Streptomyces collinus Tu 365: one gene and its partner. The protein of the gene in region 2 binds, or shares a complex with, the protein of the main gene of each other region. Links are inferred from orthologs where the notes say so. Each region holds a gene or a part of one and is shown on either strand. Other genes may lie near its edges. The genes, in order: mfd and uvrA.

What was found.
Region 1: the proteins of uvrA (region 2) and mfd are in contact, whole or in part, in a crystal structure (PDB 4DFC), measured with the Escherichia coli proteins. The link is inferred for Streptomyces collinus Tu 365 from one-to-one orthologs.

Annotation. Positions count from the first base shown.
Region 1 is NC_021985.1:3,731,891-3,742,255, forward strand. The notes cover bases 3,635-7,765. They hold mfd (transcription-repair coupling factor), read right to left. Parts: upstream 7,369-7,765; coding sequence 3,835-7,368; downstream 3,635-3,834. Other genes in these bases: B446_RS16130 (ABC transporter permease), read right to left, coding at 7,599-7,765. Also shown: B446_RS16105 (N-6 DNA methylase), read right to left, coding at 1-1,329; B446_RS16110 (hypothetical protein), read left to right, coding at 1,518-1,751; B446_RS16115 (hypothetical protein), read left to right, coding at 1,874-2,626; B446_RS16120 (HNH endonuclease family protein), read right to left, coding at 2,857-3,576; more of B446_RS16130, read right to left, coding at 7,766-10,178; B446_RS16135 (ABC transporter ATP-binding protein), read right to left, coding at 10,175-10,365. UniProt on the Escherichia coli protein: Couples transcription and DNA repair by recognizing RNA polymerase (RNAP) stalled at DNA lesions. Mediates ATP-dependent release of RNAP and its truncated transcript from the DNA, and recruitment of nucleotide excision repair machinery to the damaged site.
Region 2 is NC_021985.1:2,373,717-2,383,568, reverse strand. What follows is about bases 2,309-5,926. They hold uvrA (excinuclease ABC subunit UvrA), read left to right. Parts: upstream 2,309-2,687; coding sequence 2,688-5,726; downstream 5,727-5,926. Other genes in these bases: B446_RS10145 (maleylpyruvate isomerase family mycothiol-dependent enzyme), read right to left, coding at 2,309-2,462. Also shown: B446_RS10155 (ABC transporter substrate-binding protein), read right to left, coding at 1-714; B446_RS10150 (MBL fold metallo-hydrolase), read right to left, coding at 1,075-1,731; more of B446_RS10145, read right to left, coding at 1,776-2,308; B446_RS10135 (carbohydrate kinase family protein), read right to left, coding at 5,968-6,879; B446_RS10130 (LacI family DNA-binding transcriptional regulator), read right to left, coding at 6,876-8,045; B446_RS10125 (Rieske (2Fe-2S) protein), read left to right, coding at 8,288-8,713; B446_RS10120 (hypothetical protein), read right to left, coding at 8,905-9,852. UniProt on the Escherichia coli protein: The UvrABC repair system catalyzes the recognition and processing of DNA lesions. UvrA is an ATPase and a DNA-binding protein. A damage recognition complex composed of 2 UvrA and 2 UvrB subunits scans DNA for abnormalities.

The DNA of each region.
Region 1 (10,365 bases), 1.4 Mb from region 2 along the record:
GACCACGGCCCGCAGCGCGCCCCGGCGCAACAGGTCGGCGCGGATCCGGCGCCCGGACCGGCGGGAGGCGGCGGCCGGCGGCATGAGCAGGACGGCGGTGCCCTCGTCGGCCAGGCGGGCCAGCGCGTGCTGGACCCAGGCCAGCTCGGACTCGGTGCGCGCGGGGAAGCCGTACTCCCAGCGGGGGTCGTAGGCCAGTTCGTCGTGGCCCCAGTTGCGCTCGTTGAACGGCGGATGGCACAGGACGGCGTCGGCCCGCAGCCCGGGGTGGGCGTCGCCGCGCAGGGTGTCGCCCGCGGCGGCGCGGACGGTGGCCCGGGACCGCAGGGCGAGGCGCAGCGCGGTCAGCGCGGCGAGGTCGGCGGAGCTGTCCTGGGCGTACAGCTCCTGGTCGGGGCGCGGGTCCACGGCGCGCAGCAGAGCGCCGGTGCCGCAGGCCGGGTCCAGGACGGTGCGGGCGGGTCCGGCGAGGTCGGCCATCAGCCGGGCCAGCTCGGCCGGGGTGAGCGTGTACTGGCGCGGGTTGGCGTCCAGGTGCCGGCCCAGCAGGAACTCGAAGGTCTGCCGCGCCCCCGTCCCGGCGGCCAGCTCGGCCGCCCCGCGCAGCAGGGGGGCGGAGGCGAGGAGCCGGTCGCCGGCCGGGACGGGGATCGCGGGGGCCGGGGCCGCTGGGGCCGGGGCCGCGGGGGTGGCGGGGGCGGGCGGGGTCGCGCCGGGCGCGGCGGGTACGGCGGCGGGCGCGGGGGTCGCCGTGTGCTCGGGGGTCACGGCGTGCGCGGGGCTCGCGGCGGGTGCGGTCGCGGCGTGCGCGGGGCTCGCCGGGGGCGTCTGGCCGGTGTTCACAGCGGGCCCGCCGCCCCTCGCCGGCGAGGGGGCTCCGGCCTCGCCGGTGTGAACACCACCCCCTCCGGTGTGAACACCGGAGGCGTTCGGGGCACCGAAGCGCGGGGTGAGCACCTGCTCCAGGGCACCGGGCAGCAGCTCGGCCAGCCGCTCGTCGGAGCCCGCGCTCACGTCGAGCCAGACGGTGGGGCGCTCATGGATGAGCAGCAGGACGCAGCCCGTGTACGCGAGGGCGGTGACCGGGCCCTCCGGATGCCCGGCGAGCTGCTGCCAGACGCGTTCACGCAGCGGGACCTCGGCGAGCTTGCCCTGCCGACGCAGCCACGCCTCCACCTCGGCGAGCGCGAAGGAGGGGCTGGTCTCGGTGCCGCCCACCGGCTTGGGGAAGTCGGCGTGCCGGCGACGCCAGTTGCTGACCGCCGCCCGGCCCACTCCGGCGAGCCGCGCGATACCGGCGGCGGTCACCTCTGTCGCGTTGTCCTGCACCGGCCCAGCTCCCCTCGTCCCGCGTGTGCGCCGAGCATACCGGCGTACACACGATCACGGCATTCACGACCGTGTACTCGACTCCAAGTGTGAACCGTGTTGACTCGGTTCACAGGCTCTGGTCTCATTGACCCAGCGAACGAGCGGCTGGCCGGAGGGGGCGGCCGTCGTGCCGGAGGGGGTCCGTCATGGGCATGAAGGGCAAGATCGCGTTCCGCGCCGTCGTGGGGGTCGTGGTCATCGGAGTCGTGTCGGCGAACGCCGGCACCGACGGCAAGGGCGGCGGCACGGGCACCGGGGGCAAGGGTTCCGCGGCACACCACGCCGACGACGACGTGACCGGCACGGCCGTGGTCACCGTCCGCGCCACGGACGCCTACTTCAGGACGACCGGCTGCGGCGACCGGAAACCGACGGGCTGACCCCGGGGGGTCACCGCTCCGCCTCGCCCGACACCTCCGCCCGACACCTCGTCCGGCACGCTCGTTCGCGCCTCACTTCACCTCACTTCACCTCATTTCACTTCTCGCAGCAAGGAACTCCCATGCGCCGTACCGCAATCGCCGCCCTCTGTCTCGCCGCCGCGGCCACCGCGGGGCTCACCGGCTGCCACTCGGGGCAGGACAAGGCGGACGGCAAGCCGAAGGGCCCGTTCGCCGGGCTGAGCGGCGGGCAGATCGCCGACCGCGCGCTGAAGGCCACCACGGGTGCCTCGTCGCTGCGGATGAAGGGCGACGTCGCCGACGACGGGAGCAAGGGCACCATCGCCCTCGACATGGCCCTGAACAAGAAGGGCGAGTGCGCCGGCACCATGAGCATGGGCGGTCAGGGCAAGGCCGACCTGGTCAAGACCGGCGACACCGTCTACATGAAGTACGACGAGGCGTTCCTGCGCGCCCAGAGCGACGGCGAGTCCAAGGCGGACACCGACGCCGCCGTCGGCATGCTGGCCGGCAAGTGGGCCAAGATGGCGGTGAAGGGGCAGGACGCCAAGGACATCGCGGGCTTCTGCGACCTGGACTCGGTCCTCGCCGGCGCGGACGACGTCAGCTCGGACGCCACCCGCGGCAGGACCGCCACCGTCGACGGCACCCCGGCGATCGTCCTGCACGAGAAGGACGGCAAGGACCGGTACACGCTGTACGTGGCGACCGAGGGCAAGCCCTACCTGCTGCGCGTGGACAGCTCCTCCGGAGCGAAGGAGCCGGTGCACCTGTCCTTCACCGACTACGAGAAGCCGGTCCCGGCGCGGAAGCCGGCCGGGAAGGTCGTCGACCTGGACGCCCTGGGCGGCTGAGCCGGACGGCGGCCCGCGCGGCCACCTCGACGTCCCCGCGTGTGCCGAAGGGCAGGCCGGCCCAGCGGCGCCACTCGTCCAGGGAGGCGCCCACGGTCATGGAGGCCGGGGCGACGCAGTCGGGTACGGGCCGGGGAACCGGATTCGGGACCGCCCACCTTGGCCCACCCGGGCTCGCCCGGGTGGGCCCACCCCGTCCGGTTCACCGCGCCCGGCTCACCCGTCGCGGCTCACCGCGCCCGGAACCGCTTCGGTGCCTCGGTCGGGTTGCCGCCCGACGGGAGCTTCTGGTCCGGGCAGGTGGCGAGGACCTTCTTCATCGCGGCCTTCTCGGCGGCGGTGACCCACAGCTCGTACTTCTTCTTCACGGCCACCTGGGCGGCCACGTAGGAGCAGCGGTAGGACTTGTTGGGCGGGACCCAGGTGGCGGTGTCTCCGTCGCCCTTGCCGCGGTTGGTGCTCGCGTCGACCGCGATGAGGTTGAGCGGGTCGTTGGCCAGGGCTATCCGCTTGCCAACGGTCCAGTACTTCGCGCCCTTCTGCCAGGCGTCCGACAGGGCGACGACGTGGTCGATGTCGACCTGGCTGCGGCCGCGCCGGTAGGTGATGTCCTTGCCCGAGTACGGGTCCGGCTCCAGCAGGCCGTAGCTGACCTTGCAGGTGCCACCGGTGAACCTCACCTCCTTCAGGTCGCGCTTGAGTATGTCGTCGCGGGTGTCGCAGGAGTTGGAGTCGGTGTCGGCCCAGGCGGTGCCGAAGCGCTCGCGCGCGTAACCGGTCTTCGGGGCCCGTCCCTTGACGGTCAGCGCGTCGGCGGCGGCCAGGGCCGCTCCCCCGCGCCCGGTCTCCCGCGGACCGGAGGATCCCGTGATCTGCCCGTTCTTGCAGCCGGTCACGGCGACCGCCATGACGGCCACCAAGGTGATCGTCCCGCCCCTCAGACGCGTCACGGTGCGCCCCCCTCGCTCGCGCCGGCCGCCGTGCTGTTCGGGCGGACCGTTCCTGCTTCCACGGTAACGGGCCGACGGCGTCCAGCAGATGGTCCGATAAGGGGGTCAACCAGGGCAAGAAGGACGTGACTTGTCGTGAGCGGCGACGCGGGGAGCGGGGCGGTACGGCCGAAGCCCCGGATCCGGTGGATCCGGGGCTTCGGTGGTCATGACGCCGGCGGCGGTCGCCGGGGAGCGCCGGTCAGGGCCGGCCGGGCGTCACGAGCCGAGGATCGAGGCGAGGAACTCGCCCACCCAGCCGAGCAGTTCACGGCCGACGAGCGGCTTGCCGCCGACCTTGGCGGTCTTCGGGCGCGGAACCAGCACCTGGTGCACGGACGGCTTGATGACCGTGCCCGGGTACAGCCGCTTGAGGCGCAGCTCCTGAGACTCGCGCAGCTCGACCGGGGCGAACCGGATGTTGGTGCCCTGGAGCACGACCTCGCCGACGCCGCACGCGCGCGCCAGCATCCGCAGCCCGGCCACCAGCAGCAGGTTCTCCACCGGCTCGGGCAGCTTGCCGTAGCGGTCGGTGAGCTCCTCGCGGACGGCCTTGACGTCCTCCTCGGAGTTGGCGGAGGCGATGGCGCGGTAGGCCTGCAGGCGCAGCCGCTCGCCGGGCGCGTAGTCGTGCGGGACGTGCGCGTCGACGGGCAGTTCGATCTTGACCTCGAGCGGCGGCTCCTCCTCGATCTCGCCGGTCTCCAGCTGCCGCCGGTAGTCCGCGACGGCCTCGCCGACCATGCGGACGTAGAGGTCGAAGCCGACGCCCGCGATGTGCCCGGACTGCTCGCCGCCGAGCAGGTTTCCGGCGCCGCGGATCTCCAGGTCCTTCATCGCCACGTACATGCCCGCACCCATCTCGGTGTGCTGGGCGATGGTGGCGAGCCGCTCGTGCGCGGTCTCCGTCAGCGGCTTCTCCGGCGGGTAGAGGAAGTACGCGTAACCGCGCTCCCTGCCGCGGCCGACGCGGCCGCGCAGCTGGTGCAGCTGGGAGAGGCCGAAGGTGTCGCCGCGCTCCACGATCAGCGTGTTGGCGTTGGAGATGTCGATGCCGGACTCGACGATCGTGGTCGACACCAGCACGTCGAACTTCTTCTCCCAGAAGTCCACGACGACCTGCTCCAGCGCGCCCTCGGACATCTGGCCGTGGGCGGTGGCGATGCGTGCCTCGGGGACGACCTCGCGCAGCCGCGCGGCCGCCCGGTCGATGGACTCGACCCGGTTGTGGATGTAGAAGACCTGTCCCTCGCGCAGCAGTTCGCGCCGGATGGCCGCGCCGATCTGCCGCTCCTCGTACGGCCCGACGAAGGTGAGCACCGGGTGCCGTTCCTCGGGCGGGGTGGTGATCGTGGACATCTCGCGGATGCCGGTGACCGCCATCTCCAGGGTGCGCGGGATCGGGGTGGCCGACATGGTCAGCACGTCGACGTTGGCGCGGAGCTTCTTCAGCTGCTCCTTGTGCTCGACGCCGAAGCGCTGCTCCTCGTCGACGATGACCAGGCCGAGGTCCTTGAACTTCGTCTCCGAGGAGAACAGGCGGTGGGTGCCGATGACGACGTCCACCGCGCCGTCCTTCAGGCCCTCCAGAACGGCCTTGGCCTCGGTGTCGGTCTGGAACCGGGACAGGGCCCGCACGTTCACCGGGAACTGTCCGTACCGCTCGGAGAAGGTGCCGTAGTGCTGCTGCACCAGCAGGGTGGTGGGGACGAGCACGGCGACCTGCTTGCCGTCCTGCACGGCCTTGAAGGCGGCGCGGACCGCGATCTCGGTCTTGCCGTAGCCGACGTCGCCGCAGATCAGGCGGTCCATCGGGACCGACTTCTCCATATCCTCCTTGACCTCGGCGATGGTGGTGAGCTGGTCGGGGGTCTCCGCGTACGGGAACGCGTCCTCCAGCTCGCGCTGCCAGGGGGAGTCGGGGCCGAAGGCGTGGCCGGGGGCGGCCATGCGGGCGCTGTAGAGCTTGATCAGGTCGGCGGCGATCTCCTTGACCGCCTTCTTGGCGCGCGCCTTGGTCTTGGTCCAGTCGGCGCCGCCGAGGCGGTGCAGGGTGGGTGCCTCGCCGCCGACGTACTTGGTGATCTGCTCCAGCTGGTCGGTGGGGATGTAGAGGCGGTCGCCGGGCTGGCCGCGCTTGGCGGGGGCGTACTCCACGACCAGGTACTCGCGGGTGGCGCCCTGCACGGTGCGCTGCACCATCTCGATGTAGCGGCCGACTCCGTGCTGCTCGTGCACGATGTAGTCGCCCGGCTCCAGGGTGAGCGGGTCGATCGTCTTGCGGCGGCGGGCCGGCATGCGGGCGCCGTCGCGGCCGGCGGCCTTCTGGCCGGTGAGGTCGGTCTCGGTGAGGACGGCGATCTTCAGCGCCGGGTCGACGAAGCCGTAGTCGATGCAGCCGCAGGCCACGTGGACGACGGAGGGGCTGATCTCGCCGAGGTCGACGTCCAGGCGGGCGGCGATGCCCTCGCCGCCGAGCACCTCGACGGTGCGGGCGGCCGGGCCGTGGCCCTCGGTGACGTAGACCGTGCGCCAGCCGTCGGCGAGCCAGCCCTTGGTGTCGGCGAGCGCCCGCGCGGTGTCGCCGCGGTAGGTCTCGGTGGCGTGCATGCCCAGCTTGAGGGTGCCCGCGTCCAGCTCCTCGTCGGCGGCGAACGGCGAGATGGACCACCACATCATGTCCAGTTCGCGCGCGCGGTCGCGGACGTCGGCGATGGACCACAGGGAGGCGGCGCCCACGTCGATCGGGGCGTCGCCGCCGCCCGCGGTGGCCGCCCAGGACGCCTGGAGGAACTCCTGGCTGGTGGCGACGAGGTCGGCGGCGCGGGTGCGGACCCGCTCCGGGTCGCAGACCACGGCCATGGCGCCCTTGGGCAGGACGTCGAGGAGCAGTTCCATGTCGTCGACGAGGACGGGGGCGAGGGACTCCATGCCCTCGACCGCGATGCCCTCGGCGATCTTGTTGAGCAGTTCGCCCAGCTCCGGGTGCTCCTCGGCGAGGGCGCGCGCGCGGGCGCGCACGTCGTCGGTGAGCAGCAGCTCGCGGCAGGGCGGGGCCCACAGGCCGTGCTCGGCGACTTCGAGGGAGCGCTGGTCGGCGACCTTGAAGTAGCGGATCTCCTCGACGTCGTCGCCCCAGAACTCGATGCGCAGGGGGTGTTCCTCGGTGGGCGGGAACACGTCCAGGATGCCGCCGCGCACGGCGAACTCGCCGCGCTTCTCGACCAGCTCCACGCGCGCGTAGGCGGCGGCCGCGAGGGCCTGCACGATCTCGTTCAGGTCGGCGGTCTGGCCGGTCCTCAGCGCCACGGGCTCCAGGTCGCCGAGGCCCTTGACCTGCGGCTGGAGCACGGAGCGCACGGGCGCGACGACGACGGAGACCGGGCCGGTCTCGGGGTCGTCGGGGCGGGGGTGGGCGAGGCGGCGCAGGACGGCGAGGCGGCGGCCGACGGTGTCGCTGCGGGGGCTGAGCCGCTCGTGCGGGAGGGTCTCCCAGGAGGGGTACTCGACGACGCCCTCCTCGGGCAGCAGCGAGCGCAGGGCCGCCGCGAGGTCCTCGGCCTCGCGGCCCGTCGCGGTCACGGCGAGCACCGGGCGGGCGGCCTCGCGGGCGAGGGCGGCGACCGCGAAGGGGCGGGCGGCCGGGGGACCGACGAGGTCGACGTGCATGCGGTTGCCGTCCGCCGCCGCCTCGATCGCTTCCGCGAGGGCGGGGTCCTTGACGACGGCGTCGAGCAGACCGTGCAGGCTCATGGAGGAGGCTTTCCGTCCGGGTGTGGGCAACGCGAAGAGCCCGACTCGGGTGAGGGCCGGGGGGTCTCCAGCCTACGTCGCCGGGCTCGCGGGCGCCCGAGCCTGTGGACAACTGCGGACCGGTGGAGGACCCGGGGAGCGCGACGACCCGGTGCCGGGAAGTCCTGGCAGGACTTCCCGGCACCGGGTCTTCCCCCGCAACCCCCGTGTGCGGTGGCCGTGCCGTCGGGCTAGTCGGTCGCGATGGCGTTCAGGACGTTCATCCGGCCGGCCCGGAAGGCCGGGACCAGGGCGGCGAACAGGCCCACGAAGGCCGAGGCGACGAAGACGGTGATGATGGTCGGCCACGGGATGTCCAGGACCTTCAGGCCCTCCAGCGCGAGCAGCTTCTGGGCGGTGGCGCCCCAGCCCATGCCGAGGCCGAGGCCGAGCAGGGCACCGAAGACGGCGATCACCACGGACTCCAGGCGGATCATGCGGCGCAGCTGGCGGCGGGAGAGGCCGATCGCCCGCATCAGGCCGATCTCGCGGGTGCGCTCGACCACGGAGAGGGCGAGGGTGTTCACCACGCCGAGGATCGCGACGATGATCGCGAGCGCCAGGAGGCCGTAGATCATGTTGAGGAGCTGGCCGATCTGGTCCTTCAGCGCCTTCTTGTAGTCGGTCTGGTCGCGCACGGTGTACTGCGGGTAGGCGTGCAGGGCCTGCTTCAGCGCCTTGTAGGCGGCCGCCTGCTGCCCGTCCTTCGCGGTGGCGAAGACCAGCTGGTCGAGCGGCATCTTGTCGGCGGGCACGTACTTCGCCAGGGTGGCGATGGAGGTGTACATGGCACCCTGGTCGATCACCTCGTCGCTGCTGGTGACGGCGCGGACGGTCAGGTGGGCCGTGGAGCCGTCCTTGAAGGCGACGGTGATCTTCGAGCCGAGGTGGATGCCGTGGGCCTTGGCGAACTTCTCGTGGACCGACATCGAGTCGGGCCGGTAGGCGTCCTCCAGGTTGCCCGCGACGGTCTTCTTGCGCAGGTCGCGTGCGTAGGTCGGATCGGCCGCGGTGATGTCGGTGTCCTTGAGGGTGCGGCCGTCGGGGGTGGTGTAGTCGGCGACGGTGCTGCGGTACTCGGTGACCCGCGCCAGGCCCGGCGTGGCCTTGACGGCCTTGACGGCCTGCGGGTTGATGACCTGGCCGTGGTCCTCCTGGATGATGAAGTCGGTGCCGACGGTCTTGTCGAGCTGGTCGGTGGCGGAGGCCACCATGGAGGAGCCGACCACCGACAGGCAGGCCACCAGGGCCAGGCCGATCATCAGGGCGGCGCCGGTGGCGCCGGTGCGGCGCGGGTTGCGCAGCGCGTTGCGCTCGGCCATGCGTCCGACGGGGCCGAAGACCCGCAGGATGACGGCGCCGAGGACGCGGATCAGGCCGGAGGCCAGCAGCGGGCCGATGACGACGAAGCCGATCAGGGTGAGCACCACGCCGAGGCCGAGCCAGGCGGAGCCGCCGGTGGCCTTGTCGGCGGTGCCGGCGACGTACAGGCTCGCGGTGCCGGCGCCGGTGAGGACCAGGCCGATCACGGCCCGGACGATCCCGGCCCGGGCGTCGGCGGGGGCGCCGGCGTCGCGCAGGGCGGCCATCGGGGAGACCTTGCCGGCGCGGCGGGCCGGCAGGTAGGCGGCGAGGACGGTGACGACCACGCCGAGCAGCAGGCCGAGCGCGGGGGTGGTCCAGGCGACGGTCAGGTCGTCGGTGGACAGGTGCATCCCCATGCTGCCCATGAGCTTCATCAGGCCGACGGCGATGCCGACGCCGGCGCCGACGCCGAGCGCGGAGCCGATGACGCCGAGCAGCAGGGCCTCGACGAGCACGGACCGGTTGACCTGGCGGCGGGAGGAGCCGATGGCGCGCATCAGGCCGATCTCGCGGGTGCGCTGGGCGACCAGCATCGAGAAGGTGTTGATGATGAGGAAGATGCCGACCAGGAAGGCGATCCCGGCGAAGCCGAGCATCGCGTACTTCATGACGTTCAGGAAGCTCTCGACGTCCTTCTGGTTGGCGTCGGCGACCTCCTTGGCGGTCTGCACCTTGTAGCCGCCGCCGAGGGCGGCGCTCACGTCCTTCTTCAGCCGCGCGTCGGTGACGCCCTTGGCGGCGGTGACGTTGACGTTGGTGTACACGCCGGTGCGGCCGACGAGGGTCTGCTGGGCGGTCTTCGTCTCCAGGTAGAAGATGGCCGCGCCGGGGTTGGTGACGGTGAAGGTGGCGATGCCGGACACGCGCGCGTGGTGCGTGCCGAGGGCGGTGATCACGCCGATGTCGTCACCGAGTCCGAGGTGGTGCTTCTTGGCGGTGTCCGCGTCGAGCATGACCTGGCCCGCGTCCTTCGGCGCCGTGCCGGAGGTGATCTTCATGGTGCGGGCGTCGTTGTGGTTCCAGTTGCCGACGATGGTCGGGGCGCCGCTGGTGGGCGACAGCTTGTCGTTGTGCCCGTCGACGACGGTGACCGAGGTGGAGAACACGGTGCCCTCGGCCGACCGGACGCCCGGGGCCCTGCGGATCTCGCCGAGCACCGAGGCGGGCATGACCGGCGGCTTGCCGGTGCGGGAGGTGGTCTCGCCGGTGTCGGAGGACCCCTTGGCGCTGACCGTGACGTTCGAGGACGTGGCCTGGAAGAGCTTGTCGAAGGTGGTGTTCATCGTGTCGGTGAACACCAGGGTGCCGGTGACGAAGCCGACCGACAGCAGGACGGCGACGGCGGACAGGGCCATCCGGCCCTTGTGCGCGAGGAAGTTGCGCAGGGAGGTCTTCAGGACGGTCATGACGTACGCCCCCGGGCGTCGAAGTCCTTCATGCGGTCCAGGACCTGATCGGCCGTCGGCTGGTACATCTCGTCCACGATGCGGCCGTCGGCGAGGTAGAGCACGCGGTCGGCGTAGGAGGCGGCGACCGGGTCGTGGGTGACCATCACTATCGTCTGGCCCAGTTCGTCGACGGACCTGCGCAGGA
Region 2 (9,852 bases):
CTGGCCGACGATCCGGGCGTCGGTCACCTCGGCGGAGGTGATGTAGAACGCGGTGGGCAGGTCGGTGACGACGGCGTCGACCTGACCGTTCTTCAGGGCGGACTTGGCCTGGTCGTTCTTGGCGTACACCGCGGCCTGCTGCTTCGGCTTCACGACGTCGGTGATGTAGTCGAGGCTGGTGGTGCCCACCTGGGCGCCCAGCTTGAGGTTCCTCAGGTCCGCGATGCTCGTCGCCTTGGCGGCCTTGCCGCCCTTGAGCGCGATGACGGCCTGGCGGACGTCGTAGTAGCCGGAGGAGAAGTCCACGGCCTTCTTGCGCTCGGTGCTGATCGACACCTGGTTGATGTCGAAGTCGAAGGTCTTCGCACCGGGCGCGAACGCCTTGTTGAAGGGGACGCTCTGCCAGACCACCGCGCCGCGGCCGTAGCCCAGTCGCTCGGCGACGGCGTAGGCGACGGCGGACTCGAAGCCCTTGCCGTTCGCCGGCTTGTCGTCCTTGAACCAGGGCTCGTAGGCCGGTTCGTCGGTCGCGACGGTCAGCTTCCCGGACGTCTTGGTGGCCAGCTTGCCCGGGGCGCAGCTCTTCGCGGCGGACCCCGACGAGGAGGTCGTCGCCTTGTCCTCGGGCTGCGGAGCACAGCCGACGGCGGTGGCGAGCAGGGCTATGGTCGCGGCGGATACCGCGCGGCGCAGGGCGCGAGGGGCAGGGTGCATGGCGGGAGATTGGCAGCGAACCCCCTGTTTGTCCAGGTCACGGGGGTAACTGTCCGCATGGTGGGAACGGTGTTGCAGCCGTGTGAACCGCGCACCGCCGTGCGGCCGCCCCGGCCTGGGCCGCCGGTCGAGGGCGGGGTTGGAGACCGGCGGCCCTGCCGCTCAGGAGCCGTCATCCTGTGCGGGGCCATCACCAGTTGACCTCCTGGCGGCACGCGCCGGGAGCGCGCACGGGTGTCCGGCGCGTGCGAACCGTTCACACCGGGCGCGTTCGGGGGAGTGCGCGGCCGGGCGTGGTCTCCGGTGAGCGCCCGTGGTGCGCCCGGTGTGCGGGGACCCCGCGTCGCGCGGGCGCCGTTGTCACCAGCCGCGCGCGTGCCACTCGGGGAGATGCGGCCGCTCCGTGCCCAGGGTGGTGTCATTCCCGTGTCCCGGGTACACCCACGTCTCGTCCGGCAGCACGTCGAAGATCTTCGTCTCGACGTCGTGGATCAGGCTTGCGAACGCCTTCGGGTCCTTGTGGGTGTTGCCGACGCCGCCCGGGAACAGGCAGTCGCCGGTGAACACGTGGGGGTGACCGTGCGGGTCGTCGTAGACCAGGGCGATGGAGCCCGGGGTGTGCCCGACGAGATGACGCGCGGTGAGTTCCACCCGCCCCACCCTGATGACGTCCCCGTCGTCGACCAGGACGTCGGTGGGCACCGGGATGCCGGGCGCGTCCTCGCGGCCCGCGTAGGTGCGGGCGCCCGTGGCGGAGACGACCTCGGCGAGCGCCTGCCAGTGGTCGCCGTGCCGGTGCGTGGTGACGACGGACGCGATGCCGTCGTCACCGATCATGCCGAGCAGGGTGCGCGCCTCGTTGGCGGCGTCGACGAGGAGTTGCTCGTCGGTGGCCCGGCAGCGCAGCAGATAGGCGTTGTTGTCCATCGGGCCGACCGCGATCTTGGTGATCATCAGGTCTTTCAGCTCGTGCACGTCCGCCGGTCCGCCGACCTTGACCTCTCCGCTGTACGTCATGGCGGCAGCCTATAGCGGAGAGGGGCCGGCGGACCGGCGTCGCGCTACAGCGGCGGCAGCGTCGGCAGAGCGCCGCCCGTGGTCTTCAGCGCCTCGCCCTCGCGGCGCCCGGCGAGCCAGCCGAGCAGGTCCGCGGGGGTGCCGTCGACCGTCACCTCGGGCTCGGCCGCCGCGCGTCCCGTGCTCCACGCGCGCGTGCCCGCCGTGACCCGGGTCGCCGGGACGTCGGGGTGGCCGGAGAACCGCTGCGTCAGGAAGTCGATCTCGCGCTCGGTGAACTCGGCCGGAAGATCCTCCAGCTCGTAACCGACCCCCAGGTCGACGTGGTGCAGCTCGACCTCGATCCACCGCCGGAACGGCACGCGGGCCGCGGCGTCGGTGACCCCGTTGCGCAGTTCCACCGTGCGCCCCCAGTCCGCCGGCGCGGCCCCGGTGGCCTCGAAGCGGGCCGCGCTCTCGCGCACGTCGGCGAGCTGGACGTCCAGGGGGCGCGGGGCGTCCCGCTCGATGTCGGCGTCCCGGGCCTCGGCGCTCGGGTACATCGGGCGGCCCCCGAGGACGTTCACGAGGGCGTCTGCGTTGCGGGCGAGGTGGGCGAGGACGTGACCGCGGGTCCAGCCGGGCAGGCGTGACGGCTCGGCGAGCGAGGCGTTGTCCAGTTCGGCGACAGCGCTGAGGAGCCGCTCGGTCGCGTCATGTACACATGCCAGGTCATGAGCGTGATCAATCATGGGCCTGACATTAGCCTCACCACACCTTCGGGTGAAGGTGGTGAAGCCCGCCCTTAAATCGAATGCCCGTGCTATATCGTCGAGAGTGGCGTCGGGCATGAAAGAGAGCCGGGGATTGTTATGCATCCCGGAATCCGACCGGCGTTGTCAGTGGCTCCCCCTAGTCTCGAAGAAGCACGGGGGCTCCGGCCCCTGTCACTTCTCTCAAGAAAGGTGCGGACCGGCGTGGCCGACCGTCTCATCGTCCGTGGCGCGCGTGAGCACAATCTGAAGAATGTCTCGCTCGACCTGCCTCGCGACTCGCTCATCGTCTTCACGGGCCTCTCCGGGTCGGGCAAGTCCTCCCTGGCCTTCGACACGATCTTCGCCGAGGGGCAGCGGCGGTACGTCGAGTCGCTCTCCTCGTACGCCCGGCAGTTCCTCGGCCAGATGGACAAGCCGGACGTCGACTTCATCGAGGGCCTGTCCCCGGCGGTCTCGATCGACCAGAAGTCGACCTCGCGCAACCCGCGCTCGACGGTCGGCACCATCACCGAGGTCTACGACTACCTGCGCCTGCTGTTCGCGCGCATCGGCAAGCCGCACTGTCCCGAGTGCGGGCGTCCGATCTCGCGCCAGTCGCCCCAGGCCATCGTCGACAAGGTGCTGGAGCTGCCCGAGGGCAGCCGCTTCCAGGTCCTGTCGCCGCTGGTGCGCGAGCGCAAGGGCGAGTTCGTCGACCTCTTCGCCGACCTGCAGACCAAGGGCTACTCCCGCGCGCGTGTCGACGGCCGGACCATCCAGCTGTCCGACCCGCCGACCCTGAAGAAGCAGGAGAAGCACACCATCGAGGTGGTCATCGACCGCCTCACGGTGAAGGACACCGCCAAGCGCCGCCTCACCGACTCCGTGGAGACCGCCCTCGGCCTGTCCGGTGGCATGGTCGTGCTCGACTTCGTCGACCTGCCCGAGGACGACCCCGAGCGCGAGCGCATGTTCTCGGAGCACCTGTACTGCCCGTACGACGACCTGTCCTTCGAGGAACTGGAGCCCCGCTCCTTCTCCTTCAACTCGCCCTTCGGCGCCTGCCCCGAGTGCACGGGCATCGGCACGCGCATGGAGGTCGACCCGGAGCTGATCGTCCCGGACGAGGACAAGTCCCTGGACGAGGGCGCCATCCACCCCTGGTCCCACGGACACACCAAGGACTACTTCGGCCGTCTCATCGGCGCCCTCGCGGACGCCCTCGGCTTCCGCACGGACATCCCCTTCGCCGGGCTGCCGCAGCGCGCGAAGAAGGCCCTGCTCCAGGGACACAAGACGCAGATCGAGGTCCGCTACCGCAACCGGTACGGCCGCGAGCGCGTGTACACCACGCCCTTCGAGGGCGCGGTGCCCTTCGTCAAGCGCCGGCACAGCGAGGCCGAGAGCGACGCCAGCCGTGAGCGCTTCGAGGGCTACATGCGCGAGGTGCCCTGCCCCTCCTGCGAGGGCACGCGCCTGAAGCCGATCGTCCTCGCCGTCACGATCATGGAGAAGTCGATCGCCGAGGTCGCCGCGATGTCGATCAGCGACTGCGCGGACTTCCTGGGCGAGCTGAAGCTCAACGCCCGCGACAAGAAGATCGCCGAGCGCGTCCTGAAGGAGGTCAACGAGCGGCTCCGGTTCCTCGTCGACGTCGGCCTCGACTACCTCTCCCTCAACCGCGCGGCCGGCACCCTGTCCGGCGGCGAGGCCCAGCGCATCCGGCTGGCCACCCAGATCGGCTCCGGTCTCGTCGGCGTCCTGTACGTCCTGGACGAGCCGTCCATCGGCCTGCACCAGCGTGACAACCACCGGCTGATCGAGACCCTGGTCCGGCTGCGCGACATGGGCAACACGCTCATCGTCGTGGAGCACGACGAGGACACGATCAAGGTCGCCGACTGGATCGTGGACATCGGCCCCGGCGCGGGTGAGCACGGCGGCAAGGTCGTGCACAGCGGCTCCCTGAAGGAACTGCTGGCGAACACCGAGTCGCAGACCGGCCAGTACCTCTCGGGTCGCAAGGCCATCCCGCTCCCGGACGTGCGCCGCCCCCGCGACCCGTCCCGGCAGCTCACCGTGCACGGCGCCCGGGAGAACAACCTCCAGGACATCGACGTGTCCTTCCCGCTGGGCGTCTTCACGGCCGTCACGGGCGTGTCCGGATCCGGCAAGTCGACGCTGGTCAACGACATCCTCTACACACACCTGGCCCGTGAGCTGAACGGCGCGCGCAACGTCCCCGGACGGCACACGCGCGTGGACGGCGACGACCTCGTGGACAAGGTCGTGCACGTCGACCAGTCGCCGATCGGCCGCACCCCGCGGTCCAACCCGGCGACCTACACCGGCGTCTTCGACCACATCCGCAAGCTGTTCGCCGAGACCACCGAGGCGAAGGTGCGCGGCTACCTGCCCGGACGCTTCTCCTTCAACGTCAAGGGCGGCCGCTGCGAGAACTGCGCGGGCGACGGCACGATCAAGATCGAGATGAACTTCCTGCCGGACGTCTACGTCCCGTGCGAGGTGTGCCACGGCGCCCGGTACAACCGCGAGACCCTGGACGTCCACTACAAGGGCAAGTCCATCGCCGACGTGCTGAACATGCCGATCGAGGAGGCCACCGACTTCTTCGAGGCCGTCCCGGCCATCTCCCGGCACCTGCGGACGCTCAAGGACGTCGGCCTCGGGTACGTGCGGCTCGGTCAGTCCGCGACCACCCTGTCCGGCGGCGAGGCGCAGCGCGTGAAGCTCGCCAGCGAACTGCAGAAGCGCTCCACCGGCCGGACGGTCTACGTCCTGGACGAGCCGACCACCGGCCTGCACTTCGAGGACATCAGCAAGCTGCTGACGGTCCTCTCCGGCCTGGTCGACAAGGGCAACACGGTCATCGTCATCGAGCACAACCTCGACGTGATCAAGACCGCCGACTGGCTGGTCGACATGGGGCCGGAGGGCGGCGCCGGCGGTGGTCTCGTGGTCGCCGAGGGCACGCCCGAGGAGGTCGCCGGCGTTCCGGCCAGCCACACCGGCAAGTTCCTGCGCGACATCCTCGGCGCCGACCGCATCAGCGACGCGCAGCCGGTGAAGGCGTCCCGCGGCACGACGGCCCGGAAGACCGCCGCGGCGCGGTCGACGACGAAGAAGACGGTGACGGCCAAGGCCGACGGCAAGACGACCGGCAAGACGACCGGCAAGACCGCCGCCGTCACGAAGAAGGCGGCCCCGGCCAAGAAGACGACCCGGGCCCGCAAGGCCTGACCCGGGTCGGGCGACATGCTCTGACATGCCATCAAAAAAGCGGCGCCCCGCGGGAACTCCCCGCGGGGCGCCGCTCGTTCCCTCTACAGCCACCCCGGCCCCGCGCAGCGGCAGCCTCCACCGGTGTCACGAACCGCGGAGCCGGCAGCACCTTGACAACAGCATCGAGGAAATCCGCGAAGACCCCCGCCCCCCCCCGGCGTCCCTCTGCGTCCCCTCGGGTCCCCGGTTTGTGGTCGGCTCAGAGTTCTCCCAGCTCGCTCGCGAACGGCGGCTCCGCCCCGGCCCGGGAGCAGGTGATCGCGGCCGCGCGCGCCGCGAACCGCAGCAGCCGCTGCCAGCCGTCCGGTCCCAGGGCGGCCAGGCCCCGCGCGGACAGCGCGTCCTGGGCGCAGAGCCCGTGCAGCAGGGCCGCGTTCACGGTGTCACCGGCACCGATGGTGTCCACGACATCGACCTTCTCACCCGGTACGGAGTACTCCGCGCCGTCCCGGGTGAGGACGGTGAGGCCGTCCCCGCCCCGGGTGAGCACGACGGCCGACGGCCCCGCGGCCAGCCACTCGCGCGGAGTGCCGCCCAGCCACTCGGCGTCCTCCTCTGACAGCTTCAGCAGCGTCACCGAGGGCAGCCAGCCCCTGAAACGCGCCCGGTAGGCGTCCGCGTCCGGGATCAGCCCCGCCCGGATGTTGGGGTCGAGTGCGGTGAACAGGCCCTGTGCGGCGGCGGCCCGCATCAGCTCCTCATAGGCGCTCGCTCCCGGCTCCAGGACGAGCGAACAGGTACCGAAGGAGACCGCGCGCGTGCCGGCGGGAAGCGCGGCGGGAGTGGTGAAGAGACGGTCGGCGGTGCCGTCGACGTAGAAGGAGTAAGAGGCCGAGCCACCGCTGCCGACGGTGGCGACTGCCAGGGTGGTCGGCTCCGGGCCACGCTGCACACCCGACAGCTCCACCCCGGCCCTCCTCAGCCCGTCGAGCAGGGCCTCGCCGAAGGCGTCGTGCGACGTCCGGGAGCAGAACGCGGTCGGGGAACCGAGACGGCCGAGGGCCACGGCCGTGTTGTACGGGCCGCCGCCGAGCGCCGGCTTCAGGTCCGCGAGGGCACCCGGGCCGTGCGGTACCAGGTCGATCAGTGCCTCACCGGCGACGACGATCACGAGGTTGTTCCCTTCTCGGACAGCGTGGAGCGTGCGGATGATGCGGCTTTGCCGGCCAGGCCGCCCGGCACCGGGCCGGTCCCTTCGTCCCGGTCTCTCTCCCGGCCCAGGTCCCCGGCCGGCTCCTCCGGGCAGCCGCAGGAGGTGCGGTGGACGAGGGCGCAGGGCAGCCGTACGGTCCGGGCAGGCCGGCCGGGCGTGACGAGCCGGTCCAGCAGCACCCGGACGGCCTGGGCGCCGATCTCCCTGCTGGGCTGGGCGACGGCGGTGAGCCGCGGGGAGAACAGGTCGGCCCAGGCGAAGTCGTCGAAGCAGCACAGGGCGATGTCGTCCGGCACGGCCAGGCCCCGCCGTCGCAGGGCGCGCAGGGCGCCGATGGTCATGGCGTTGTTGGCGGTGACGAGTGCCGTGGGCGGCTCGGGACGGGCCAGCAGGGCGGCCGTGGCCCGCTCGGCGCCGGACGACTCCGAGTTTCCGGACACCACCAGGTCGTCGTCATGGGGGAGGCCCGCCGAGGTGAGGGCCCGCCGGTAGCCGGCGATCCGCTCGGTCGTGGTGCTGAGCCCGGGCAGGCCGGCGACGAGGCCGATCCGCCGATGGCCGAGCGCGGTGAGATGGCCGACGAGCCGGGCCATCGGCTCGACGTTCTCGGCGCAGACCTGATCGGGGCCATCGCGGTTATCGGGGCCGACGCGGCCATCGGCCGCCTCCTCGCCACCCGTGAGCACCCGGTCCAGGAACACCGTGGGCACGGAGTGGCGGGCGAGGTAGTCCACGAGGGCGTGCGGGTCGGCGGAGGGAGCGACGATCATGCCGTCCACCCGGCGCTCGTGGAGCAGTTGGACGACCTTGCGCTCGTGCACGGGGTCGTCGTGCGGGTCGGCGATGAGCAGGCCGTAGCCGGCTTCGAGGGCCGCGGCCTCCACACCTTGGAGGATCTCCGTGAAGTACGGGTTGCTGATCGCCGACACCGCCAGACCGATGGAGCGGGTCCGGGAGGTCACCAGCGAGCGGGCGAGGGTGTTGGGCGTGTAGCCGAGGGCGTCGACGGCGTCCAGCACCGCCTGACGGGTGTGGGGCAGCACCGGGCGCGTGCCGTTGAGCACGTGGGAGACGGTCGCGACGGAGACACCGGCGCTCCGGGCGACGTCGGCCATGGTCGGCATCGGCGTTCCTCCCTGCGTCGCGACGGAGCCGTCGGCCCGGAAAGCTACCCCAGGCAGACGCCCCGCGTAAACGCTTGCGCAAGCGTTTACGCGCTCCGGTTCCACCCGTGTCGGCGGACCGCTCCCCTCCGTATCGGCGTACCGCCCGCCCGTGTCCGCCCGTATCCACCCCTCCCGCCGGAAGCCCGGCCGACTTGCCCCGGTATCGTGCGGCTCGCACGCCCCCGATCCGTGGAGTCCTGATGCCTGCCCGTTCGTCCGCGAGCCGTCGTACCGTCCTTCGAGGGGCCGCAGCGGCCCCGGTCGCCGGGCTCGGACTGGCCGCCTGCTCCGCCCCGGGCGGCGCCACGGCCGACGCCACCCCGACCGCGCCGGTCGACCTCGGCGCCGAGAACGAGGTCCCCAAGGGCGGGGCCAAGCTCTATCGCGACCGGAATGTGGTGGTCAGCCGGGACGCGAGCGGTGCCCTCAAGGCGTACAGCACCATCTGCACGCACGCGGGGTGCCCCATCAACAAGCTGCAGGGGACCACGCTGGTCTGCCCCTGCCACGGCAGCCAGTTCGACGCGGCGACCGGAAAGGTGGTCCAGTCACCGGCCACCGAGCCGCTGAACGAACTGCCGGTCAGGGCCACCGGGGGCAGGCTCATCGCCGGCCCCGGCGCCTGACTCACCGGCCTCCCCGGGACCGGCCTGCACACCGAGACCGGCCCACGCCCTCGGCGTCGGCCGGGGACCGGCCCAGGCCCCTCAACCGTCGCCCTGGGACCGGCCCACGCCCTCGGGCCAGCGGGGCCCGCGAGGACAGCCCGGCGCCCCGGGGACAGCCCGGCCCTCCAGGTCCGCCCCGGATCAGACGCTCACTCCCAGTCCCAGGTGATGCCCACCAGTCCCGGCCGGATCCTGGGCTCGACCACATGGACGCTGTGATGCGGCCCGGTGACCGGCAGCTCGTGCCGCCCGCTGCGCGGGGCCGCGGGCGAGTGCTGTGTGAAGCGATGGCAGCGGGCCGGCAGCGCGGCCCCGTCGAAGCGCACCTGGAGCGCGTACTGCCCGCCCGGGAAGCCGAACCGGTGGGCGTACTCCCGGCAGGCACCCGCCGTGCCGTCCTCGACGCCGTACCGGAAGAGGAAGGTGTCGCCGGCGCGCAGCCGGGTGCCGAAGAGCAGCTCGACCACCAGCACGCCGGTGTCCTGGTCCCGGCGCACCCGTCCGGTGCGGCAGTTGTCCAGGGCGTGCACCGTCATGGCGCGCGGGTCGCAGCCGGGGTCGCCGTGGTGCACGGCGACGAAGCGGTCGACGCCGTCACGGTGGGCCCGCACGATGTGGTGGGACTCGCGGCCCGCCAGTTCGCGGCGGGCGCCGATCCGCACGCGTTCGTGGTGGCCGAGGGTGTGCAGCCCGCCGTCGAGGGACCAGCCCAGGTCGGCCTGGAGCCGGGTCAGGGCGTCGGAGGCCTCGACGAGGGAGCGGTAGGAGCGGGCCGAGGGGCGACGGGCCGAGGCGGCCTCGTCGGCCTCGGCGAGCAGCCGGATCAGCGACTCGTCGGGCAGCCGGAGTATCTCCTCCAGGGCCCGGACGGCGCGCAGCGACTCCGGGCGCTGCGGGCGGCGGGCGCCCTGCTGCCAGTAACTCAGGCTGGTGACCCCCACCTTGACCCCGTGGCGCGACAGATGGTGCTGCACGCGCTGAAGCGGCAGTCCCCGGGCGGCGATCGCGGCGCGCAGCGCCACGTGGAAGGGGCCGCCCCGCAGGGCCAGGTCGAGTTGCGCGGCGGGGGCGTCCGCGTGCTCTGCTGTGGCGTGCCG